DNA from 4 places in the Hahella sp. NBU794 genome. Region 1 is predicted to be linked to each of the others. Evidence: predicted binding sites of a transcription regulator. Region 1 holds the regulator's gene; each other region holds the start of a gene.
What was found. The regulator LexA, encoded in region 1, represses DNA repair genes until DNA is damaged. The targets are predictions, from matches to a motif close to TACTGTNTANNTANACAGTA.
Positions count from the first base shown of each region.

Region 2: the regulator LexA is predicted to act here: its motif matches at 2,023-2,042, upstream of umuD (translesion error-prone DNA polymerase V autoproteolytic subunit).
Region 3: the regulator LexA is predicted to act here: its motif matches at 1,189-1,208, upstream of umuD (translesion error-prone DNA polymerase V autoproteolytic subunit).
Region 4: the regulator LexA is predicted to act here: its motif matches at 1,783-1,802, upstream of recN (DNA repair protein RecN).

Region 1 is NZ_CP192738.1:4,786,510-4,791,442, forward strand. It holds gene ACQYWX_RS20875 (collagenase) at 1-1,599, opposite strand, end outside; gene ACQYWX_RS20880 (NAD(P)H-dependent oxidoreductase) at 1,767-2,348, opposite strand; gene lexA (transcriptional repressor LexA) at 2,603-3,205, shown strand; gene ACQYWX_RS20890 (hypothetical protein) at 3,251-3,496, opposite strand; gene ACQYWX_RS20895 (DUF6586 family protein) at 3,655-4,113, opposite strand; gene ACQYWX_RS20900 (DUF1329 domain-containing protein) at 4,666-4,933, shown strand, end outside.
Region 2 is NZ_CP192738.1:2,717,511-2,722,443, forward strand. It holds gene ACQYWX_RS12180 (ATP-binding protein) at 1-209, opposite strand, end outside; gene umuC (translesion error-prone DNA polymerase V subunit UmuC) at 314-1,579, opposite strand; gene umuD (translesion error-prone DNA polymerase V autoproteolytic subunit) at 1,576-1,962, opposite strand; gene ACQYWX_RS12195 (hypothetical protein) at 2,333-2,548, shown strand; gene ACQYWX_RS12200 (deoxyguanosinetriphosphate triphosphohydrolase) at 2,655-3,965, shown strand; gene ACQYWX_RS12205 (hypothetical protein) at 4,124-4,918, shown strand.
Region 3 is NZ_CP192738.1:2,461,505-2,466,437, reverse strand. It holds gene ACQYWX_RS11070 (hypothetical protein) at 1-587, opposite strand, end outside; gene ACQYWX_RS11065 (hypothetical protein) at 639-1,055, opposite strand; gene umuD (translesion error-prone DNA polymerase V autoproteolytic subunit) at 1,233-1,655, shown strand; gene umuC (translesion error-prone DNA polymerase V subunit UmuC) at 1,652-2,917, shown strand; gene ACQYWX_RS11050 (COR domain-containing protein) at 4,609-4,933, shown strand, end outside.
Region 4 is NZ_CP192738.1:5,733,886-5,738,818, reverse strand. It holds gene recN (DNA repair protein RecN) at 97-1,761, opposite strand; gene grpE (nucleotide exchange factor GrpE) at 2,024-2,608, shown strand; gene dnaK (molecular chaperone DnaK) at 2,738-4,666, shown strand; gene dnaJ (molecular chaperone DnaJ) at 4,771-4,933, shown strand, end outside.

The sequences.
Region 1 (4,933 bases):
CACCATTTCTGACAAAGCCGCTTCTTCTGCATCTGGATAATGATCCTGTAAGGCAATGTATTCGGCGACGCCTTCGGCCCACCAAACATTATCTTCAATGTACTCCGACTCCAAACCATACATGGTGAATCGCCCGTCCAGATAATGCACAAACTCATGATCCAGATTCAGTATCTGATGCGAGTCTGAGACCTCTTCTGACTGATAAGCCAGCACTCGCGCCTGGTTAGCTTCATCAAAAGGATCGCCCTCATAGAAAACGCCGCCAGCGGTCACTGCATCGGAATCAAACAATAGCCAGCCCAAGTCAACGAATGTGTCTGAATCTTTAAATATGACCATTTCCAGAGTGTCGTTCTGATCCTCAGCAACGGGCTCTCGTTCACTGTTCAGCATCTGGTGAAAGACATCTTCGCGCCGGGACAAAGCCTCACAGGCGGAGTCAAACTGCTCCTCCGTCATGGATTGAGCCCTTATTCTGACCGTCTCGCCACACATGCGCTCTCGGCGCAAAATAACAGTCTCGACGCGCTTTCTATAATCGCAAGCGTTGTAAAGCCTGCAGTTCGACTTATCGTAGTAATCCACTGAGCCGGCCAAAATGCTCCACACATTCGCGGTGTCACGACTCAGGTCATATCTGTTAATCAGGTTACGTATGAAGTGGCCTGTATCATCCCGTATCGTTTTATACTGCAGAAAGCGCCCGAGCTCTTTGACGGCATTCATCAATAGATACTCCCGGCTGCCTACCAACCACGAATCTTTATCAACAATGAAGCGATAAAGCGCGTTAGGAATCTGCGCATCATGAGAGGCGATGTCGACAAAGGCGTCATTGTCATGGCCTTTATAGTAGATATTGAAAAGCTCGTTTAACGCTAAATCATAACGCTCATTGGCGTCGGTCAGCGGGCCCAGTTTCTCTAACCAGGCGACGGACTCATTGACAACCACTCCCTGATTATCAGAAGTGTTTACCAGTTTAAAAGACAACTCCGTCAATCGCGCGCGATCTGCTCCAATGGCGCCTTGAAGAGCATTATTGGTAACTTGAACGACAACTACCGCAACCTGTTTCTGCAACGTCTTTCCATATAGCTTCTTCTTACGCGGGCGGTTTCTTTCCAGCACATATCCCGCATGCAGATATTGAATGAGGTTCGTCAGTTCATAGATATTATCTTCTTGAAAATAAGATGATTCTGAAGTGGCCGCTTGCGCCACGACTGACATGTTGGCTTCTGAGAATACATTGAGAAGAGCTTGTTCCTCCATGAAGACCAAGTCCCTCACACAATCATGATCCATTCCCCATATGGCCAGAACAAATTCGTCACCCGAGAGCCCCGAAAGTCCATCCAAATAGCAGTCAGGCTTACTCTCTTCCTCGTAGTAAGGCTCGTCCTCTTTTGCTCGACTGTATGCCGGCAGCGGCGGAGGCAGTTCTGATAACTTTTCCGGCTGCTCCGAGTTGTGTCGAAAATACTTAAAAAGCTCCCCACCGCCCTTTGACCATGTCATTGCGCTGACAGTGAGAATAAGAAAGACAACGCCAACCACAAAGGGGGCTCTAAACCATCTGTTCGCTGGCGTCATGACGATTCCTGAAGAGATTTACAACTGATATGAAAAGTACGCTGCGGATTATGAGCTTTACCGCACGGGCCATGAAGATATACCGATAGAAGTTATCGGTCTGTCTAAGAAAAGCATCAAATTGTATCAAAGCCGCCAAGCAGATAAGGCAATGACTAAACCAAAGGCTATATCGCTTTACCGCCGTACCTGCGCATTCTATCCAGCCAGTGTTTTCGGGACCGCGAATCAGAATCCTCCACCGCGCCAATCAGCGACGCCTGGACCGGCGAAACGCCACAAATACCCAAGATATTACGTTTTAGACTTTTTAAACTATGCGAACGATAAAACCAGCGATAGACAAACGCAGGCATCCCCATCGTTACGACAATACGCGCTCTGCGCCCTTTCAATAGCCTTTTGGGCCACTTATCGCCACCGCTTACAGCAAACCCCGGCCGTAGCGTCTGCTCCAGGAATGCTTTTAATATCGCAGGAAGATCTCCCATCCATAGCGGATAAACAATAAACAGACATTCGGCCCATTGGATTTCTTTTTGCGCAGCGATAATCGATTCCGGCGGCGGTTGTTCTTCAAACTCCTGCTTTGAACGCAACCAGGGAAAATTCATTGTCGCCACCGCCAGCCTACGCACGTCATGCCCCGCCGCCACCGCGCCGTCTGCATACGCGTCAGCCAAGGCATGACAATACCGGCCTCCCCGTGGATCAGGGTGCCCCTGAATAATCAAAATACGCGCCCCCATAGGCTGCTCCCTGAGAGACTAATCATCTATTTTATATTTTTCTCAATTAACCAAGGCGGGCATTTGTTGCTGATCAATATTCAACAGCTTTACTTGATAAGTGGTCCGTCATGAGAGTTTTCATCTTAATCCTCAGTCACTTAGACATTTTTTCTTTACTTGCCCAAACCATTACTGTATACATAAACAGACATGGATAAACATATAGTATACACAGAATTTTATCAGACCTTTTAGGGTCCCCGGAGGGTGGAGTGATTAAGCTAACCAAGCGCCAGGAGCAGGTTTTACAACTGATTCGCGAGCATATTGAGGAAACGGGTTATCCACCTACCCGGGCGGAGATTTCTAATCGTCTGGGGTTTCGCTCCGCTAACGCTGCGGAAGAGCACCTGAAAGCTCTGGCGAAGAAAGGCGCTATCGAGATGGTTCCCGGCGCCTCTCGCGGCATCAGGTTGCCAGCGACGGAAACGCAAAATCAGGGGATTCCAATTGTCGGTCAGGTTGCAGCGGGCTACCCCATTCTGGCCCAGGAAAATATTGAAGAATATTGCGAACTGCCTCCATCCTTCTTTACTCCTTCCGCCGATTATTTTCTTCGTGTCAAAGGCATGAGCATGAAGGACGTGGGAATACTCGACGGTGATTTACTGGCGGTGCATCGCACGACCGATATCCACAACGGGCAAATTGTGGTTGCGCGCATTGGCGATGAAGTGACTGTAAAGCGCTTTCAGCGTCAAAAAAACAAAGTGCTTTTATTGCCGGAAAACGAAGAGTTTGAGCCAATTGAAGTGAATCTGTCGCAACAACCGCTGGACATCGAAGGACTGGGCGTCGGCGTTATTCGCCGCTAACAGGGAACGAAGCGCCGACTGCCCTTGTATGGGCAGCCGGGGCCTTTAGTGTACGGTTTTCGGCTTTTCTTCCGCCTCAGACTGACGAATCGCCTCTTCCCGCATATCTCCTACCAATTTAATCGCCGCATTAATCATTGCATGCGCAACAGCTGCGTCATTTTCCGCCAGATATGCCTTGGCTTCCTGACCGAAGCTGATTTTCACCAAATGTTCGCTTCCGCCTCCCATGGGTTGCAAAGCGAAATCGCCATTCGGCAATTGAACAATTTCAAAGAAGCTTGATGCCATTTCCAAATCTCCTACTCGTAAGTTCTCACTGAAATGTTTTCCATCGTCCCAACACCCGGGAGCGAACAAATCAGAAAACTAGCCACAGGCGCCTCAATCATTTTCCTAAGCTGTTATCAGTCGAGGCCTGAGAGGGTTTCTTTCATTCAAGCTTACCTCTACCACTCAAAACTGTGCTCTCTCATCTCGTTGATGAACGCCTGCATGGACTCCAGTATCACCACTAACTCCATCACATATGGAGCTGACGTGGCGGCGATAATATTTTCATTTTGCGGCGTTTCATTTTTTCGGGGGCGAGATATGTCCCCAAATTGTTTTAGCAGTTGAGCCAGCCAGGAATCGGGTTGCTCCACCGCCAGCTTCATGCTGATTACTTCTGGCGATTCAACTTCCAACTCTCCTTCCAAGTCAGCGAGCGTCTCAATTTTAACTTTGATGCGACGCTGCTCCGCAAGCTCATTCAAGAAGCCGACATATGCCTGCTGCAGAAAACGCAAAGCCGCCCGTCCGGCGCATTGCTTTTCCGCCACCGTTGAGGATGCATCCCTCCACTGCAACTGCAGCTTGGCGAAAAACAGGTTTTCATTAACATAAGTCAGCCACTTATCGGACATACCTTAACTCATCAACAATTGCTCTTTGTTAGTGTATAGGTTTTTAACCATAAGTTCTTTAATAAAAAATTCCCCTCCGGACTATTTCCTGAGGCGCAATTCCGATTCGTTTAGACGCCTAGATTTCCTACCATTGCTGACTCCCTCGACTCAGGCTTCCGCAAAATGGCGACAAACTATCAGCAGCCCCTTTCTCATAGCTTAGCACCCGATCCTCAGGCTCGCCCCTTACACAAGTTAACGTTCAGCAGCAACCCGCCATAAACGCTAACAAAGGCGCTAGTGAGAAAACTAGAATAATATTTTAGACTGCTATAATTTTGTCCAGGGAGAGAAAGTAAGGGAACTGTCTGTTACTTCTAGAAAGAGAGTGAGAAAGACATGGCTTATAGCCGTAACGCAAGAAAAAATATAAATAACGCACTGGTATTACTCGTATTTTCACTAATCGCGCAAAACGCCACAGCTAAGGCGCCGCCGGATCAGGTGGCACGTTTGGACCGGGATCTCACGCCGCTTGGCGCCGAGAGGGCCGGTAGCGAAGGGGGGGAAGTGCCCTCTTGGGATGGAGGCATTAAGCAGCCGCCTGCGAATTATAATCCAGATAAATGGCATGCTGACCCCTTCGATGCGGACGTTCCACGCTTCATCATTAACGCCGGCAATGCACAGGATTATTCAGACAAACTGACCGAAGGCCACAAGGCTCTGCTGCAGAAGTATCCAAGCGATTACATTCTGAAAGTGTATCCCAGCCGCCGCAGCGCGTCTTACCCTGACCACGTCTACGCCGCTCTGAAACAAAACGCCGCCAAGGCGG
Region 2 (4,933 bases), 2.1 Mb from region 1:
TTTTGAATGTCATCAAATGACATTCCATCACCATTGTCGGCTATGACGATCTTGTTTTCGTCAAAATATATGTCTACTCTTTTGGCGTTAGCATCGAAAGAGTTTTTAACAAGCTCAAATATTGCGACCTCGTCATCTGTGATTAGTTCGCTACCTAATACACTTTTAAGCCCGCTGCTTACATCAAAGTTTAATGTGGCCGATTCCATAATGTGATTAGCTTTTATTGGGTGTTTGAGTAAAGTCCTAATTGTTGATTATAGGTGTGCAACTATTATGGTTACAACGAAGAGCTAGAGATAACGAAGGCTTCTTAATTGATTTGTGGTATCTTATCCCACCTAGTAGTATAAGCAGGAGAAAGTCTACCTCGCTTCATTCCCCAAGGCTGCTGTATTCCCTGTCCAGCAAACCAAACAACGCCACCTGTTCCCCTATTAAGCTTATCCAATGTCTCCATAAGCTCCACACTACCGCGCCTCCCTTCGTCTACTTCAAATAGATGACGCTGACAAACCCTAGGAGGAGAGAAGTCACAGAGCATTACTCCGGCCTTCAAATAGCGGTAGCCATCCCGCCAGATCCTATCCAGTAAGACCCGGGCAATCTCTATGAAATCGCGGGTATCGTCAGAAGGAAAAGGCAGCTTTCCGGTCGCTGCATTGGAATAGTATGGTTCACCTTTGGAGAATTTTCCGGTCTGAATAAACACGGTAATGACGGAGGCGCGCTGTTTCTCTCTGCGGAGCTTTTCGGCGGCGCGGCTGGCGTACTCGCATACGGCCTCGCGCATGTTCTGAAAGCAGGTAATGCGCTCGCCAAAGGAGCGGCTACAAATGATCTGTTTCTTGGGTGGCGGGGCGTCTTCTAACTCAATACAGGAAACGCCGTTAAGCTCGTTAACCGTGCGCTCTACCACAACCGATAAGCGCTTGCGGAGTAGGGCGGGGTTAGCCTCGGCAAGTTCTAAGGCGGTGGTAATGCCCAGCGCGCCCAGGCGAGCGGCAAGCTTTGAACCAATACCCCAGACCTCCGAAACCGGCGTAAGGGTCAATAAACGGCGCTGACGGTAGCGGTCGGAGAGATCAACCACGCCGCCGGTAGCTGGGTAACGTTTGGCTGCGTGGTTGGCGAGCTTGGCTAATGTCTTGGTGGGAGCAATGCCCACACAGACGGTAATACCGATCCATTGCCCGATGGTCTGGCGGACCTGCTGGCCGAACTCCACCAAATCCATACAGGCTGAGACGCCGGACAAGTCGAGAAAGGCCTCATCTATAGAATAGACCTCACATACTGGCGCCAGTTCGCCCAGGGTGCGCATAACTCGGCTGGAGATGTCCGCGTAAAGGGCGTAATTCGACGAGAAGGTAACCACGCCGTGTTGTTTAACCAGGTCGCGGAACTTGAATATAGGCGCGCCCATGGGAAAGCCAAGCGCTTTGGCCTCCCGTGAGCGGGCGACAATACAGCCGTCGTTGTTGCTGAGCACCAGGACGGGCGTATCCTTCAAATCGGGGCGGAATAGCTTCTCACACGATGCGTAAAAGTTGTTGCAATCAACCAGCGCAAAAGTCATCTGTTGAGTATCCGGACAACGCCTGACACCACGCCAAACACTTCAATCTCAGGCGCGTCTATGGGCTTGTAACGCTTGTTACGGGGGAGCAAACAAGGGGTAGGGTGGAGCTGCAATTCCTTAACCGTGAACTCGCCGTGTAAGGCTGCGATAACTATGTCGCCGTGCTTGGCGGTAAGGGAACGGTCCACTATCAGGATATCGCCGGAATAGATGCCGGCCTCAATCATAGAGTCGCCCTGAACGCGGACGTAATACGTGGCGGCGGGGTGCCTGATACATAGCTCATTGAGGTCCAGGGCTTTTTCTATGTAGTCCTGGGCGGGGCTGGGAAACCCGGCTGAAACGTGCTCCAAAAACAACGGGAGTAAACGCCTGCGCATCCTTGCACCGCTGCGACCAAGTAGCGATACGCGCATTGTGACCTCTAAAGTGATAAAATATACTGTATAAAAATACAGTTAAGCTCTGGCATGTCAAGAAACTCTTACGCCTTGCAGAATGAGGTGTCACGGTTTAGCGATGATTCAATAATCTAGTGGCTATACTAAGGTGGTAATGAGATCGCATACGAATTTTCATATGCACACTCAATGTTATTCGTGGCTTAGGTAGTTTTGATTTTCGTGGCTTTTAAAATGGAATCAATAGGTTGGAGGAAGTTACTTCGGAGTTGTCAGCTTAATAAGCGCGCATACGGGATATGAGAATGTTAAATTTGTCAATAAGTAATCAATCAATTTAGGAGCGAATATGTCAGAACTTAGTATATATGAGCAGGCTCTAGTAGCCGTGTTAAACGAAGCCAAGTTGCTGGGTATTGACATGGATAGGTTGTCAGAGAATGTAAATGCTGGAATTATGGGAAATAAGCCATACACTTGGATTGATACTATGCATAAACAAGACGTTTTGGATGTTCTTGAAAATGCGGTCAGAAAGCTTGAGTCACACCACGCAGAAACTTAATAATTTGATTCTGTCGTCGCTACTCGGCGTGGAGCCCTTTCCGTAGGGTTGCACTTTAGCGCTAAAGAAAGGCGTTACATTTACTAATGGATATGGTGAATATTATATGGACTGGAAAAAATTACTCTCTACTACAAGAAAGAAAAGCTCAAAAAAAGTATGCGAGGTACGGAGCGAATATAATAAAGACTACGATAAGATAGTTTTTTCGTCCGCATTTAGGCGTTTGGGACGGAAGACACAGGTTCACCCTTTAGCGCACCACGATCACGTTCATACTCGTTTAACTCATTCTTTAGAAGTTGGAAGTGTTGGAAGAAGTTTGGGGCTTATAGTAGGAAATTTCTTATCAGGAAAAAATGTTCTTCCCCCTGGTGTATGCTCGCCAGAAATTGGTGCAATTGTTCATGCGGCTTGTTTAGCACATGACATAGGTAACCCTCCATTTGGTCATGCGGGTGAATTTGCTATTCGTCATTGGTTTAAAGAAAATAGCCACAAACTTTGCTTAAGTAGCCGAAGCGAACGAAATGATTTTGAAATATTTGAAGGTAATGCTCAGGGATTTAGAATCGTATCGGAAATAGAAAATAATTATAATGATGGAGGACTGCGATTAACATATGCAACATTAGGGACTTTGGTGAAATATCCGTGGTTTTCTAATCATTGTATTGCTGAGTCAAAGGGGAAGTTTAATTTCTTTCAGTCAGAGAGAAAATTTGCAGAAGAAGTAATGGTAGAATTGGGCTTAAGTAATGGCAGTAGTGTCCAGTTTTATAGGCACCCTTTATCATTCTTAATGGAAGCTGCTGATGATATTTGTTACAAAATACTAGATATTGAAGATGCACTTGAATTAAATATTCTGAGAATTGGAGATATTTATCATATCTTTGAGAAGCTTTCTGGGGAAAAAAATGTTTCAGATGGTAGCTCTTACGATCTACATCATACAAATCGACGGTTGGTGGCTCCCCTAAGAGCTAATGCTATTGAAAATCTAATAAAAAAGTGTGCAAATGTATTTGAAGAAAACTATGATGAAATAATTTCAGGTGATTTTAATGGGGATCTTATTGGTAATATTAAAGGAGTTGAGAGTGAAGGTTTGGAAGAGGCTAAGAAAGTCACTGAAAGTAATATTTTTATAGCCAGGAGAAAGGTGGAGCTTGAGATCGGTTCTTACTCTATTCTTGAAACCATTTTATCGGCATATATAGATGCCGTAAACGAGTTTAAAATTGGTAAGCTATCGTTTAAATCACAGCGCGTATTAGACCTTATGGGTGCAAATAAAGTAGATTATAGCGCTTCTTATCATCAATGTTATCTTCGAGTAACAGACTTGGTTTCTGGAATGACCGATAATCATGCAGCTTATGTGGCGTCGCAATTGTCAGGGCATGTTGGTTGATAATCATATTATTTGGCTATTTAGTATGGTTTATTATGAGTGAGGTAGTTCGGATTTTCACGGTTTTATCAATCAAGTCAGTGAGTTTGATGTTAGCCTTCGAGGTCAGGGAAATGATAAACTCGCACTTTTGATTGGGGATAGGGATAAGTAGTAGCGTGGTAGATATTTGGAATCCAGACACTTTCGGCCTTGAACTTTTGAGCTTGCTTAGAGCGGAATCACAGCTTGTTTCTGATTTTTACTCTGAAAAAGACAGATTGATGAAGGAGCATTTGAATAGCTCGACTTACCAAAGTCTAAAACCGAATCGATTCGATCCTGCTTTCTCGTCGTTCAAGGAAAATAACCTGACCCCTGTGCTGACCGACACTCGAATACGAGTATGGCACTACACTAGGTTATTGGATCATGAAGTCGAAATGATGCAACAAAGACTGGTGCCTTCGTCATTGGATTTCTTGGAAAATCGCCTTCAACACCTTGTCGAAAAAGGGATGTTTACCAAGGAAGAAGCCGATAGGGTTTATCAAGAGAGCCCCTTTCACTCACAAAAAGAGTTAAGATCAGGGAGGCTATGGACTGTCACCTTGCCACTTCATTGCCGTGATGAAGGTGTTTTACCTCTCCTTGAAAATTGGGGCGGAGAGTCTGCGTATAGTGAACTTTCAGATGAATTATTGGCTGCCAAACTGAAACGTTTTGGAGCGCCAAGAGTTATCGAGATCGAGACCTCACTGTCGGACAGACAAAACGCATTTATGGCTTCTGACACCGTTTTGGAAGCATGGGCGAAGAGTCTGGGAGTTTCAGTAGCCCTAACTGGTTGTGATCTTGCAATTACGAATTGCCTCTGCACCGCGAAACTTGTGCGAGTACTTACGGAAGGCGAAAGAGCCTTTGAAGAGCTAGCCAAGACATACCCTGAAGGTATCAGCGAGAAAATCAACTAACATAATCGGATGTTC
Region 3 (4,933 bases), 2.3 Mb from region 1:
TGAAGCTGGGCCGCCATGGGTCTTGCGTATAGACAAACCTCAGCATGCCCTAAATATTGAAACTTATCGCCGCTATCATCGTAGATTGTGACATGGCGTTCGTCCTCGTCCACTGGTGGAGAGAGGTCATGTTTAAGATGATCGCCAATCCTTGCGTACCAATTACTGTAGCTAGAAGCAAAGCAATCGAATGTAAATAGTTCCTTATCAGAGTCTTTGCTTAGAACTCCAAACTGGGAAAAGTACTCTTTATTTTTTGAATACTTCTCGCGGGACTCCTTTGGGTAATAGTCGCAATATATAAGTTCGTCTGGTGAGCAGTCTACTGACCACTTTCCGTCCTTGAGTGAATATGTTAGCCAATAATCGCCAATTGTAGGACCTCTATTTACATTTCCAATACATCCAGCCTCATCGCAAAAGGGAACCGCTACCAACACATCCTTTTCCCCCGGCTTGGCAAGATGGATCAGCCCCAAGGGTAGAAAATGAGATTTTTCTAACTCCCTTCCAAAAACATCATCTGGCTCGGGGAAGGCGGTATATTTATCACCATTTTTATATACTTCTAACGGCTCTACATTCATGAACTTACGCCACAGTATTTTTAAATATAACAGATTCATGCTACAGCTTGATCAACCTAAAAAGTCCGAAATTGCCCGATCCTCTTCAAAAATTCGATCGGTTATATAGAAAACATCTTTAATCCAAGGGTGGGCCAAAGCTTCCTCCCGGTCCAATATTCGACCGAAGTACTCTACATCTCGCCAAGGAGACTCGCCTCGGTCCACTACCATGACGCCACGGTTATCGTTGACAGTCTTCATTCTTACCGCAAAGGCCGTTCGGTTTTCTTGCTCTCCACCTTCTCCCCATTCTCCGAGACCAATAAGGGCGTAAACACCTTCCTCCTCATGACCAAGTGTGAATAAAGCAAAATACACAGCAAAGGCATCATTTTCCTTGTAAACGAAACGCGTAAGCCTCGTGGCTATATTCCCACAGCAATCGCACTTCGATTTACTGGGCTCTTCAAATTCTATTCTCAGCATAGTACAAGCCTTGCAGATCCTTCTTTATCTGGGGATTCAATATGTTACATCCTATCTCGTATCTAACGCCAAAAAACGTCGCATCGTGGCCTACCATCCACACAACCGGCGCCATTTGCCGGAATCACGGCAATACTGTATTTTTATACAGTATATTTTATCACTTTAGAGGTCACAATGCGCGTATCGCTACTTGGTCGCAGCGGTGCAAGGATGCGCAGGCGTTTACTCCCGTTGTATTTGGAGCACGTTTCAGCTGGGTTTCCGAGCCCTGCCCAGGACTACATAGAAAAAGCCCTGGACCTCAACGAGCTATGTATCAGGCACCCCGCCGCCACGTATTACGTCCGCGTTCAGGGCGACTCGATGATAGAAGCCGGTATCTATTCCGGCGATATCCTGATAGTGGACCGCTCCCTTACCGCCAAGCACGGCGACATAGTTATTGCAGCCTTACACGGCGAGTTCACGGTTAAGGAATTGCAGCTCCACCCCACCCCTTGTTTGCTCCCCCGTAACAAGCGTTACAAGCCCATAGACGCGCCTGAGATCGAAGTGTTTGGCGTGGTGTCAGGCGTTGTCCGGATACTCAACAGATGACTTTTGCGCTGGTTGATTGCAACAACTTCTATGCGAGCTGTGAGAAGCTCTTCCGACCCGATTTGAAGGACACGCCCGTCCTGGTGCTCAGCAACAACGACGGCTGTATTGTCGCCCGCTCACGGGAGGCCAAAGCGCTTGGCTTTCCCATGGGTGCGCCTATCTTCAAGTTCCGCGACCTGGTTAGAGATCACGGGGTCGTCACCTTTTCGAGCAATTACGCGCTTTACGCGGACATCTCCAGCCGAGTTATGCGCACCCTGGGCGAACTGGCTCCGGTGTGTGAGGTCTACTCTATAGATGAGGCGTTTCTCGATTTATCCGGCGTCTCAGCCTGTATCGATTTGGTGGAGTTCGGCCAGCAGATCCGCCAGACCATCAGCCAGTGGATCGGCATTACCGTCTGTGTGGGCATTGCTCCCACCAAGACATTAGCCAAGCTCGCCAACCACGCAGCCAAACGTTACCCAGCTACCGGCGGCGTGGTTGATCTCTCCGACCGCTACCGCCAGCGCCGTTTATTGACCCTTACGCCGGTTTCGGAGGTCTGGGGCATTGGTTCAAAGCTTGCCGCTCGCCTGGGCGCCCTGGGCATTACCACCGCCTTAGAACTTGCCGAAGCAAACCCCGCCCTACTCCGCAAGCGCTTATCGGTTGTCGTAGAGCGCACGGTTAACGAGCTTAACGGCGTTTCCTGTATTGAGTTAGAAGACGCCCCGCCACCTAAGAAACAGATCATTTGCAGCCGCTCCTTCGGCGAGCGCATTACCTGCTTTCAAAACATGCGTGGGGCCGTATGCGAGTACGCCAGCCGCGCCGCCGAAAAGCTGCGCCGGGAGAAACAGCGCGCCTCCGTCATTACCGTGTTTATCCAGACCGGAAAATTCTCCAAAGGTGAACCATACTACTCCAATGCAGCAACAGGAAAGCTGCCTTTTCCTTCTGACGATACCCGCGATTTTATAGAGCTTGCCAGGGTGTTACTGGAGAGGATCTGGCGGGATGGCTACCGCTATTTGAAGGCCGGAGTAATGCTTTGTGACTTCTCCCCTCCTGGGGTTTGTCAGCGTCATCTATTTGAAGAAGACGAAGGGAGGCGCGGTAGTGTGGAGCTTATGGAGACATTGGATAAGCTTAATAGGGGAACTGGTGGCGTTGTTTGGTTTGCTGGACAGGGTATACAGCAGCCCTGGGGAATGAAAAGAGGGAGGCTTTCTCCTGCTTATACAACAAACTGGAATAAACTTCCCCTAGCTCACTGATCCGTTTTCAGGAACCTAACCCCCTGTTTTTTATCGCACTACAGAACATCTAAAGGTGCAACTTGTTTGTTAGGGGAATTCAAACTACACAGCGATGAATTTTGTTGTATCATCGGTGAATGCGTTGAGTGTTTAACGGGCTAGATTGGTATTGGCATATCATCCAACCCCGTAAAACTCCAGCGCTAAAAATCCATACTATATAGCCCTGGAGGCTTAAATGACCCATTATCGGTTGATTACAACCATACTACTTCTATGCCTAATTTCCCTAATTCTCATGGGAGCAATGGCCACAATTACAATCACTCACCCTAGCTCAGGTAATGAGTTCGTAGTCAGAATGGCATGGGGCGCAGTAGCTGCTCTCTGCACAGCTCTAGCAGCAACATTAAGTACAACGAAGGTGGAATAAAGAGAGGCCTAGAAAATAGAAAGATAGAAAGGGATGAGGCGTCTGTAGAGACGCCTTATCTTTAATCTTGCTTCAAAGCGCTTAGAGAGCTAACAAGCTAGATTGGTATTGGCACAGTAATAGTAGCACCGCCTTACGCGGCATGAAAGCAAAAATGTCCGCCCCGGACAAAGTTCAAATACCTAATCACACTACCGTACGAGCTACTACGCCCATGGTTTGGACACCATTACAGCTAAACTTTGCCTTGCTAAGGAGCCTCACTAATTACGCCGTCGCCTCTCCCAGGCTTCCCATTTAGAAAACTGGGTCAGTTTGCGCACTGTCTTCCGTAGTGGGTAATTGCGCTGAAAAAAGCCCTCATAGAGGGCTTTTGCAAAATAGATAGTTGCTCATCAGTTAGCGTGAGCCATCTGTTTACGGCTTTATTCTAAGTATATAAATCAACAACTTATAAAGCTCAACCAAAACTCTAATCGTTTGGTATAAGATCTTTAGCTTTCTCATTGCAGAGCAGCCCCTCCGCTAAGGATTGAATAATTCCTTGCATTAGGAGACCTCTCACCCAATAATCAAAATTGCAATATTGACGTAGTGCTATTTCGCCTTACGGTGATTAGAGACTACTAGGTAAGTGCATTTGCGTTTCTATCCTAGACTCGCGTCAGCGCAGAGGGCCTGTTGCCGCAGGCTCTCTGTGTCTCCGACATTCACAGAATATACACTAATAAATTGTGAGTGAAGGCTTGTGAAAAAAATCATTTTGGCGTTAGAACATAAGCTTCGACCCTCCCCATAGCTCATAGAAGAAAATAAACTTCCTTTGTTATCAGTCACATATTTCAACATATCCCAAGCCTCATATAAGACCAATATATAACTATTAAATTTAACAATATAAAATCATCAACTTTTCTGGCATAAAGGCCTTACTTTAACCAGAAGCCAAGCTATGTAAGTAGGACAAGTCTATCTACACCACTCCTGACTTACCTAAAATATCAGCCTTACGCAGGACCAGTATTGGCATTCAGCGAACCACATGGATAGGCTCCCTCCCTTCATCTATTCATTCCGCGCTCGTAACATCACCTTGGCCCCTTCCTGATCCTTAATCACAGAGCTTCGCGCCAAACTCCTGGCCAACCGGATAGCTCAATGAGGTTTTCCCTATCCCCTCAGATCATCTGAATTGCTCACTTTTTGACTTGTTTAAATTTCAACCAGAAGCTAGCATTTGTTATATATCCATAATCTATAGTGGAGATATGCCTTTATGGATGATACACCCCCACCTCCTCCCTTCGATCCAATAACAATATTAAAAGTTGAAGCATCCAAGTCTAGCAATACTGTGCCGGAACCTAGAACAGTAGTTACCCATATGCATATAGCAGATAAAAGTGATATAGATATTTATATCCCAGAAATCAGGAGAAGCTTACATTCGATAAAATCAATTTCAATAATTAACTCTAGCCTAACCTCAAAAAATATAGATGACATATTCAAAAACCTATATGCAAATCAGTTAGAAGAAATAAATTTTGCAGGGAATTTTTTCGGATCTGAAGGCATCCAATCACTAGCAAGAAACATAA
Region 4 (4,933 bases), 950 kb from region 1:
TATAGCCAATTTATAGCTAATATAGATAGCCATCAGGTAGCTATACGGACGGTGTGGAAATAAAGCCACAAGCAAATCCTTTTGCCGTAGGGAATCTTACTGGAGTTGGCTGGAAGTCAGCATCTCATGCGCGTGCGCCAGGCTGTGCTCAGTAATATCAACACCTCCCAGCATTCTGGCGATTTCGTGTATACGGTCGCTGCCTTCCAATTTGAGTATGGCTGATTGTGTCTGGCCACTGCTTACATGCTTGGTCACGAAAAGGTGGTTGTGAGCTTGGGAAGCCACCTGTGCTAAGTGAGTGACGCAGAGAATTTGCGCTTTCGCCCCAAGCTCTCTCAGCATGCGCCCGACGATTTCCGCCGTGCCGCCGCCGATGCCGACATCCACTTCGTCAAATACTAATGTAGGCGTATCGGAGGATGCGGCAGCGACGACCTGTATCGCCAGACTGATTCGCGACAACTCGCCACCGGATGCGATCTTTTGCAAAGGCTTGGGTGGTTGGCCAGGGTTCATGCTGATTAACATTTCAGCTTCCTCGTCTCCCAGCGCAGACGGGGATTTCAGAGGCGAGAACTGGATGATGAACTCAGGATTCAGTCCTAGTTTCACCAATTGCTTTTTCACCGCGCCTTGTAGTTTCTCTCCTGCTTTTGTTCTCATGGAGGTGAGTTTTTGCGCCGCCTGATTATACTTCTGCTCCAGCTCTTTGGATTGGGCTTCAAGCTTTTCCAGGTTCTCTTCGCCATCAGTCAAACTGTTGAGTTCGCTCGCCAGCTCAACATGGCGCGTCATTAATTCTTCAGGGGCCACGCGGTGCTTGCGAGCAAGATCATAGATGGCGGTCAGTCTCGCTTCCACTTCTTGCAGGCGCTCAGGGTTGATCTCCACGCTGTCCAGTACATGGCGCAGCTCACCGTTGGCTTCATCAAGCTGGATCATGGCTTCGTTCAGCATCTGACGAGCAGTCTGCAGAGAGGCGTTGTTGAGATTAATTTCCTCCAGCAGATGAATGGCGCGCCTTAGTTGGTCGATGCAGCCGCCATCGGCTTCCAGGCAACCTTCGCCGACCTGCTGAACTTTCATGATGATATTTTCTGCGTTGGCGAGCTGCTCCTGCTCTTGCTCCAATTGCTCAATCTCGCCTTCCAGCAGCGCTAGAGCATCCAACTCCTCGACCTGATAAGTGAGTAATTGCACTCGCGCTTCCTGTTCTTCGCTGTGGCTGAGCTTTTCTTTCAGTTTGGCGGCTATGCGCCGCCAGGATTGAAAGTGGTCCCGTACCTGTTGAAGCTGCTGGGAGTGGCCTCCAAAGTCATCCACCATTTTCAGATGGGTTTCCTTTTTCAATAGAGACTGGTGCTCATGCTGACTATGGATATCCATGAGCGTTTCGCCGAGTTCGCGAAGGTCTTGCATGGTGACGGGCTGCCCATTCAGGTAGCCGCGAGATCGACCTTCGTTGGTGACAGTTCGGCGTAAGATGCATTCCGCGCCATTATCCAGTTCTCTGGATTTCAGCCAGGCCAACGCCTCCGGCAGACGCCTCAAATCAAAGACTGCGCTCACCTCCGCCCGTTCACAACCGTGCCTCACTATGTCTGCAGAACTTCGATCGCCGAGGGTCAGGCCGAGAGCGTCCAGAACAATGGATTTGCCTGCGCCGGTTTCCCCGCTGATAGCCGTCATGCCTTCAGCAAAGTCCAGCTCCAGGTGGCTGGCGATGGCTAGGTTCCGTATCGACAAATGAGTGAGCATAGGGCGTTGTCCTATAAGTGCGACTGTCTATATATACAGTTATTTGTGTATTTATACAGTGAAACTCATGACGCAACAAGAGGGTGCGAAGAGTATTTTTTGTATGATTTGCAGTCATTTTGGATGCTGACTGGAGTCAATGTCGGGTGACCTGCGTCATTTCCTGACGATTGTCGATATTTGGCTGGTTGAAACCGGTTTGATCGACCCCATATTGAGGGCAATTCAAAAGTATCGGATGGATTTTGGGAGATTCGATCAAATGTCTGAAGATTCTAAGAGTCAAGTAGAAGAACAAGTCATCGCTGACGATCAGGCGCAAGCCGCAATGGCTGAGCAAGCTGAAACGGCTCAGGCGAGCGGCGAACCCGCTGACCGTGACGAGTTGATTGAGAGATTGCAGCAGGAGCTCGGTGAGCAAAAAGAGCAAATGTTGCGCGTACATGCTGAGATGCAGAATGTACGCCGTCGTGCTGAAAACGATGTTGAGAAAGCGCGTAAGTTTGCTCTGGAGCGCTTTGTGAGAGAGCTCTTGCCGGTAGTGGATAGCTTGGAAAAGGCGGTGGAAGCCTGTGGCGCCACGGAGTCCGCCGAACCCCAGGTCACGACTTTGAAAGACGGCGTGGAAATGACGTTGTCTCTGTTCAACTCCGGCCTGAAAAAATTCGAAGTGGAAGTGGTTGATCCCATGGGGCAGCCCTTCAACCCGGAATTTCATGAGGCTATGTCCATGGTGCCGCAAGCCGATGTAGAGCCAAATACCGTTATTGCGGTATTGCAGAAAGGCTATCTACTGAGCGGACGTTTGGTCCGGCCAGCCATGGTTATGGTGTCGAAAGGCGTCTGATCGCGCTTTACACGCGTTCAGCGCTGGTTGAAAACGTACAAAATCCCGCCAGCTTCGGGTTGAAAAATTGAGATCAACTCCAATATTAGCTGGTAATCAATTAGCGAGATTTTTTCAGGAGTAGAAATTATGGGTAAAATTATCGGGATCGACTTGGGGACTACAAACTCCTGTGTAGCGATTCTTGAAGGCGACAAGCCGCGCGTTATTGAAAACTCTGAAGGCGGACGCACTACGCCTTCCATCGTTGCTTACACTGACGATGAGACGCTGGTAGGTCAATCCGCCAAGCGTCAGGCGGTAACTAACCCCACGAATACTCTTTTCGCCATCAAGCGTCTGATCGGTAGACGTTTTGAAGACGATGTAGTGCAAAAAGACATCAAAATGGTGCCTTACACTATCGCCAAGGCTGACAACGGCGACGCTTGGGTCGACGTGAAAGGCAAGAAAATGGCGCCTCCCCAGATTTCCGCTGAAGTTCTGAAAAAGATGAAGAAAACGGCGGAAGACTTCTTGGGCGAGAAGGTGACGGAAGCGGTTATCACCGTACCGGCCTACTTCAACGACGCGCAGCGTCAGGCTACCAAAGACGCAGGCAGAATCGCCGGTCTGGAAGTTAAGCGTATTATCAACGAGCCGACTGCGGCGGCGTTGGCGTACGGTATGGACAAGAAGGGTGGCGACCGTAAAGTGGCCGTTTATGACCTGGGTGGCGGAACCTTCGATATCTCCATTATCGAAATCGCTGATGTAGACGGCGAGATGCAGTTTGAAGTACTGGCCACCAACGGCGACACGTTCCTGGGTGGTGAAGACTTCGACTTGCGCTTGATCGACTATCTGGCGCAGGAATTCAAGAAAGATTCCGGTATCGACCTGAAAGGCGACCCATTGGCGATGCAGCGTCTGAAAGAAGCTGCAGAGAAAGCTAAGATCGAGCTTTCCAGCAGTCAGCAGACGGATGTGAATCTGCCGTACATTACTGCTGATGCAAGTGGTCCTAAGCACCTTAACGTTAAAGTGACTCGCGCCAAGCTGGAAAGTCTGGTGGAAGAGCTGGTTGAGCGTAGCCTTGAGCCATGCCGCATCGCATTGAAAGATTCTGGTTGCAGCTCCTCAGAAATCGACGAAGTGATTCTGGTTGGCGGTCAGACTCGTATGCCAATGGTGCAGAGCAAAGTGGCCGACTTCTTTGGTAAAGAAGCGCGCAAAGACGTTAACCCTGATGAAGCGGTCGCTATCGGCGCAGCTATCCAGGGCGCGGTATTGTCTGGTGACGTGAAAGACGTATTGCTGCTGGACGTGACGCCATTGTCTTTGAGCATTGAAACCATGGGTGGCGTTTCCACGCCGATCATTGAGAAGAACACGACTATCCCGACCAAGAAGTCGCAAGTGTTCTCTACTGCGGAAGACAATCAGACGGCTGTGACTATCCACGTTCTGCAGGGCGAGCGTAAGCAAGCGCAAATGAACAAGTCATTAGGCCGTTTTGATTTGACTGGTCTGCCTCCCGCGCCTCGTGGCGTGCCTCAGGTTGAGGTGACCTTCGATATCGACGCCAACGGTATCATGCACGTATCTGCGAAGGATAAAGCGACTGGTAAAGAGCAATCCATCGTTATCAAAGCCTCATCTGGCTTGAGCGAAGACGAAATCGATAAGATGGTGCAGGATGCGGAAGCGCATGCGGCGGAAGATAAGAAGTTTGAAGAGTTGGCGTCTTCGCGCAATCAGGCGGACGCTCTGGTTCACGCTACTCAGAAAACGCTTAAAGATGCTGGCGATAAAGTGACTGCTGAAGAAAAAGTGGCCATTGAAGCAGCTATCAAAGAGCTGGAAGAAGCGATCAAAGGCGACGATAAAGAAGCTATTGAAGACAGAATGCAGAAGCTTAGCGAAGCATCTTCTTCCATGGCGCAGAAGATGTATGCTGAGCAGGCGGCACAGCAAGGCGGAGACGCTGGCGCTCAAGCTGAAGACGCCGCTGCTAAGCCAGCGGATGACGCAGTCGACGCCGAGTTTGAAGAAGTTAAGGACGGCGATAAGAAATAGTCCGGCTCCTTGCATGCCTGAGGCAGTGCGGAATTTAACCGCACTGCCTTATTGTGTTTAGGTTATAATCCGGTTTTTTTGCAGTTGGCGCATAAGATTAAGTTATGGCAAAACGCGATTATTACGAAGTGTTGGGCGTTTCGCGGGACGTAGACGGTAAAGATGTCAAGAAGGCTTACCGGCGTTTGGCGATGAAATATCACCCGGACAGAAACCCCGGAGACGCTTCGGCTGAAGAGATGTTCAAAGAAGCTACTGAAGCTTACG